Regions from separate parts of the Agromyces sp. CCNWLW213 genome, predicted to be linked through region 2. Evidence: predicted binding sites of a transcription regulator. Region 2 holds the regulator's gene; the other holds the start of a gene.
The links. The regulator HspR, encoded in region 2, represses chaperone genes until heat shock. The targets are predictions, from matches to a motif close to AAGTTGAGTCNNNNNGACTCAACTT.
Positions count from the first base shown of each region.

Region 1: a site for HspR is predicted at 1,463-1,487, ahead of WBQ80_RS06870 (ATP-dependent Clp protease ATP-binding subunit). Genes of this name have one in related genera too.

Region 1 is NZ_JBBBDX010000002.1:558,294-561,403, forward strand. Features, by position in the region: gene WBQ80_RS06870 (ATP-dependent Clp protease ATP-binding subunit) at 1-1,445, opposite strand, end outside; gene WBQ80_RS06875 (RES domain-containing protein) at 1,677-2,975, opposite strand.
Region 2 is NZ_JBBBDX010000003.1:124,615-127,724, reverse strand. Features, by position in the region: gene WBQ80_RS07865 (cryptochrome/photolyase family protein) at 1-1,066, shown strand, start outside; gene WBQ80_RS07860 (heat shock protein transcriptional repressor HspR) at 1,116-1,541, opposite strand; gene WBQ80_RS07855 (DnaJ C-terminal domain-containing protein) at 1,538-2,530, opposite strand; gene WBQ80_RS07850 (nucleotide exchange factor GrpE) at 2,665-3,110, opposite strand, start outside.

The sequences.
Region 1 (3,110 bases), on a different contig from region 2:
TCCTCGTAGTGCTCGGCGCGGACGGCCGCGTTCTTGTCGGCCTCGAGCTCGGCGAGCCGCTCGATGAGCGCGGAGACATCCACCTTCACGCCCAGCTTGAGGCGCAGGCGCGCGCCGGCCTGGTCGATGAGGTCGATGGCCTTGTCGGGCAGCACGCGGTCGGTGAGGTACCGGGCGCTGAGCTCGACGGCGGCGCGGAGGGCATCGTCGGTGTAGGTGACGCCGTGGTGCTCCTCGTACGCGGGGCGCAGGCCCTGCAGGATGAGCACGGAGTCCTCGATCGAGGGCTCCCCCACGCGAACCGGCTGGAACCGGCGCTCGAGCGCGGGGTCCTTCTCGATGGTGCGGTACTCCTTGAGCGTGGTCGCACCCACGAGGTGCAGCTCGCCGCGGGCGAGGCGGGGCTTCAGGATGTTGCCCGCGTCCATGCCGCCCTCACCGGCACCGCCGGCGCCGACGACGGTGTGCACCTCGTCGATGAACACGATGAGCTCGCCCCGGTGCTCGGCGATCTCCTCCATGGTCTTGGTGAGGCGCTCCTCGAAGTCGCCGCGGTAGCGGGTGCCGGCGAGCATGCCGGGCAGGTCGAGCGCGACGACCCGCTTACCGAGCAGCGCCTCGGGAACGTTCTCCTCGACGATCGCGCGGGCCAGGCCCTCGACGATCGCGGTCTTGCCGACGCCGGCCTCGCCGATCAGCACGGGATTGTTCTTCGTGCGGCGGCTGAGGATCTCGATGGTCTGCTCGATCTCGTCGGCGCGCCCGATCACGGGGTCGAGCTCGCCGTTCATGGCGCGCTCGGTGAGGTCGATGCTGAACTTGTCGAGCATTGGGGTGGCGGATGCCGCGGCATCCGTCTGCTCGTAACCGTCTGTGCCGGTCGCCTCGGCGCCGGCGCTCTGCTGGATCTGCTCACCGAGCCCGGCCGCGAGCGCCTCGGCGGTCACGCCGGCGCGCTGCAGCACCTGCCCGGCCGGGGCGTCCTGGCCGAGCACGAGCGCGAAGAACACGTGCTCGGGGTCGATGTACGTCGACCCACTCGAGCGGGCGACCTGGTACGCGTGGAACAGCGCGCGACTCGCGCTCGGCGTGATCGTCGCCGCGTTCATCTTCTGCTGGTCGAGCTTGTCGAGACCTGCGGATGCCGCGGGCAGCCGCGCCTCGGTCGCCGTGATGATGCGCTCGGGGCTCGCGCCGACGCGCGTGATCGCCTGCGCGACGGACTCGTCCTCGACGATGACGCGCAGGATGTGCAGTGCGTCGAGCTCGGTCTGTCCGCGCTCGAGCGCGAAGCGTCCGGCGCGCTGCAGGATGCTCTGGGTGCGCGAGGTCAGGAACCGGCTGAGGTCGATCGACCGGGCCTGCCTGGCCTGCTCACCCGCGAGGTAGCGGGCGAGGAACTCGTCGAACGAGCTCGCGCCGGCCTCGTTGAAGTTGTCGGGCACCTAGGTCCTCCTGGGGGAACTTGAGTTGGGTACGCTCAAGTTCAACGTCCAGGGGACGCCGGTATTCCCGCCGTACTCGAGTCCGACCGGCGCCCGCAACCGATCGGTCCACGCGAGCTCGGCGGATACATCTGTCTGCGGGTCGGCGCGACCCAGCCACACATGTCACCTTCTCGGTCACGCCAAAGCGCGCGGAGTCCGTCGTGCCTGGGCTTGAGCCGGTTACGAGATTTAGAAGTGCATAAAGTACGGCTGGTCGTCGACTTCGCCCGGCTCAGGCCGTCGAAGCCGCTTCACCTTTACGCGCCGCTTCACTCGGTGCTCGGTGAGGTCGTCGCGTGAAAGCGTGAGGGTAGGCAACTTGGTACCCCCCACCCGGTTCAGCTCGGCCTCTGTGGGAGGGTCAGTCCGGAAATCGGCGCCCGGGCCCAGGAATAGCACGACGTTTTTCCCATTCCCGGCCTTCACACGTGACGGCCATGCGATACCGTCGATGCGCGTCTCGGGGACGTACCGCAGGTACTCGGCCACAACCTGGGTCGGCGTGTAATCAACGAGCTGTCGGCCATCAAGCAACACGGGCGCAGTGATGCGGGCCGTGAAGTGCGTCGCGAATCGCGCGAACAGCCAGCGCGTGCGGCTCTCCTCGTCGCTCGCGAAGATGCTGGGGAGCGTCGTGAGCTTCCTCGTGAAATCGAGGATTTGGAGGGGACGCTTTGTCACGAATCCGCCGATGATCGCTTCGTCGTACGGCGAGTGAAGAGCTATCTCGCCTACCGCGGTGTCGATTTCGTCTGCCGCATAGAACACGCCGATTCCCTTGCCGTTGAGGCGACCTGCGTCTGCGAGATGCGACGGAGCTGGCCCAAGCTGCGAACTCGGCTCCGCTTCGATGTCTGACCGCAGTCTGTCGAGGGCATCTGTCATGCGTCCGCGAAAGAGTTTCGACCCGGTGGGCAGCTCCACGAGGAGATCTGACTCGACATATGTGAGCAACGCCTTGAGGAACTTCGCCAGGCGGGCAGGTGGCTCGTCCTCATATCCGGGTCGCGCCGAGGAGCCGATGAAGATGAACCTGGACTCGGTCCTTACCGTTCTTTCGAACGCACCCCAGCCGAGCGCGAACTGCGAAACCTTATCATTGCTCACCCAGTACTCACGGTCGCTCGAGGCATCCCGAAGGGACTCGATGACGTCATCGACAACTACCTCGTCTACCGCGTCGCCGAGGATGTCGTAGAGGACCTCGTTGTGTTCGAAGAGCGCCTCCTCGCTCCAGGGTTCCCCGTTGAAGTACTCGATGAATCCCGGATCCGCGTACAGCCACGTGGCGGCCTCCCACACACGGTCACCGACAAGGTCCATCGGCACTGCGAATGCCGGCTCGTTGTCAGCGCCGGCCTTTCGCTGGCAGTAGCTGCACTCGTACTCGTTCGCTTCTGGACGAAGCAACTCGCGAAGCACCTCATCGGTGAAGTGGTCAAGACAGAGCGTTGCCGCGATGCCACCAAAGCCCTCGGGATAGTCCACCGCTTGATCATGGCATGAGTGCTCAACTGTCTCGAGGTGCTCGTGACGGGGCGAGCGAGCCTCTGTCTTCGGCGCAGTAGCTCGGAATTCAGGCCTTTCTGACCCACCGCGAGACGAGTCGGTGGCGCCAAGGCA
Region 2 (3,110 bases):
CGAGCCCGAGGGCGGGCGCTTCAACCTCGACCGCGAGAACCGGCAGCCCCCGCCGAAGGGCGCCGTCACCCTGGGCCTGCCCGAGCCGTGGTGGCCCGAGGAGGACGACCTCGACCGCGAGGTGCGCCGTGACCTCGACCGGTGGCAGGCCGACGGGCACGTGCAGCTCATCGGCGACGACGGCCCCCGGCGCTTCGCGGTCACGGAGTCCGAGGCCGAGCAGGCGGTCGCCGACTTCATCGGGTCGCGCCTCGGCGACTTCGGCCCGTACGAGGACGCGGTGCTCACCCACGACTGGGTCATGGCGCACTCGCTGCTCAGCGTGCCGCTCAACCTCGGCCTCATCGACCCGTTCGCCCTCGCCGAACGCGTCGCCGCCGAGCACGCGGCCGGGCGTGCGCCGCTGCAGAGCGTCGAGGGCTTCGTGCGGCAGGTGATCGGATGGCGCGACTGGATGTGGCACCTCTACTGGCACCTCGGCCCCGACTACACGCGCTCGAACAACCGCCTCGAGTCGACCCGGCCCGTCCCCCGCCCGTTCGCGGCGCTCGACACCTCCGGCGTGGACGCGGCGTGCATCCGGCACACGCTCGACGACGTGCGCACCCGCGGCTGGGCGCACCACATCCAGCGGCTCATGGTGCTCGGCAACTGGGCGCTGCAGCGCGCGGTCGATCCGGCCGCCCTCACGGACTGGTTCGCGGGCGCGTTCGTCGACGGCACGCCGTGGGTCATGCCCGCGAACGTGGTCGGGATGTCGCAGCACGCCGACGGCGGGGTCGTCGCGACCAAGCCCTACGCGGCGGGCGGCGCGTACATCTCGAAGATGACCGACTACTGCGGCGGATGCCGCTTCGATCCCAAGGTGCGCCTGGGTCCCGACGCCTGCCCGGTCACCGCCGGATACTGGGCGTTCCTCGACCGCGCGGAGCCCCGACTGCGCGGCAACCACCGGATGGCGCAGCCGCTCGCCGGGCTCCGGCGGCTGTCGGACCGCGACGCGGTCGTCGCGCAGGAGGCCGCTCGCGATCGCGACAGCGAGGGATTCGGGCCGGCGCCGGACTGAAGGGCGGTCGCCGGTGGTCGAGGGACGCGACCCGCCCGACCCGGGGACCTCAGCCCCGCTCGAGCGGCCGCCACACGACGACGGCGTTCTCGCGGCGCACGCGCGTGCCGGCCTTGAGCGAGACCACCTCGCCCTCGGCTCCGGCCGCGAACACGCGCCGGCCCGGGCGGTTGAGCATCTCGTCGGCGAGCGCGCGCTCGAGCTCGCGGACGCGCTGGCGCAGGTCGGCGACCTCGTTCTCGAGGCCGAGCACGCGCCGGATGCCCTCGAGGCTCACGCCCTCGCTCGACAGCTGCTGGATCTCGCGGAGCTGCGCCACGTCGCGCATCGAGTAGCGGCGGGACTTGCCCGCGGTGCGCTTCGGGGAGACCAGCCCCATGCGGTCGTACTGGCGGAGCGTCTGCGGGTGCATCCCGGCGAGCTCGGCCGCGACCGAGATCACGAACAGGGGGCTCTCGCCGTCGACCTGCATCATGCGCCCCTCGCCTTGGCGAGGAGGTCCTCGCGGGGGTTCTCGTCGGGCAGGAGCGCGGCGAACTCGCGCAGCTTCTCCTCCGACTCCTTCGACAGGTGCGACGGGACCGCGACCTGCACGACGGCGAGGAGGTCGCCCGTGCCCTTCTTCGTCTCGACGCCGCGGCCCTTCACGCGCAGCACGCGCCCGCTGGGGGTGCCGGGTGCGACGCGCAGCCTCACCGGCTCACCGCCGAGGGTCGGCACCTGGATGGTCGCGCCCAGTGCGGCCTCGGCGAAGGTGACGGGCACGTTGACGCGGAGGTTGAGGCCGTCGCGCTCGAAGACGGGGTGCTTGCGCACGCGCACGGTGAGGACGATGTCGCCCGCCTCGCCGCCGTCGGGAGACGGGTGCCCCTTGCCGCGCAGGCGGATCTTCTGGCCGTCGGCCACGCCCGCGGGCACGTTGACCGTGATCTCGCGGCCGTCGGCGGTCTGCAGCGTGATGCGATCGCCCTTGGTCGCGGTGACGAAGTCGAGCGTCGTGGTCGCAGTGACGTCGCGGCCGCGCGTCGGTCCGCCGAACCCCCCGTAGCCGCCCGTGGGCTGGCCGAAGCGGCCTCCGCCGAACAGGCCGCTCAGGAGGTCGTCGTACTGCGCGCCCTGCGTCGAGGTGTACCGCGTGCCACCGCGCCCGCCGGGACCGCCGAACATGCCGCCGAAGACGTCCTCGAAGCCGCCGGCGCCGCCGCCGGGCGCGGTGAACCGCGCGCCCTGGCCCATGGCGCGGACCGCGTCGTACTCCTTGCGCTCCTCGGGGTCGGAGAGCACCGAGTGCGCCTCGCTGATCTCCTTGAACTTCGCCTCGGATGCGGCGTCCCCGGCGTTCTGGTCGGGGTGGTACTTGCGCGCGAGCTTTCGGTAGGCCTTCTTGATGTCGGCGTCGCTCGCGTCCTTCGAGACGCCGAGGATCGCGTAGAAGTCCTTGTCGAACCAATCCTGGCTGGCCATCGGCGCCTCCTTCCTCGAAATCTAGTGGTCCGGCTGCGGGTCGAGGAGCACCCGGCTGAGCCGGGAGCGTCTCGAGACCTCGGACGAGGGGGTCTCGAGACGCGGCCGGCGCCGCTCCTCGACCCGCACGTTCGCTAGGCGGGCGTCTTCACGACGACCTTCGCCGCCCGCAGCAGCGTGCCGCCCAGCAGGTAGCCGGTCTCGACCACGTCGCCGACCGTGTCGACCTCCACCTCGTCGGAGTGCTGCTGGAAGATCGCCTCGTGGCGCTGCGGGTCGAACGGCTCGCCGACCTCGCCGAACGGCGTGAGGCCGAGCTTCTCGACCGACGCGCGCAGCTTGGCCGCGATCGTCGCGAACGGCGTGTCGCCCTCGAGGTCGCCGTGCTTCTCGGCCCGGTCGAGGTCGTCGAGCACGGGCAGCAGCACGGCCACGGCCGCGCCGATCGCGCGCTCGCGCTCGATCTCGCGGTTCGCCTCGGTGCGCTTGCGGTAGTTCGCGTACTCGGCGGTGACCCGCTTGAGGTCGGCGAGGTGCTCGGCCGTCGGGTCGTCGACCTCGGCCTGCGCGGCGTTCAGGA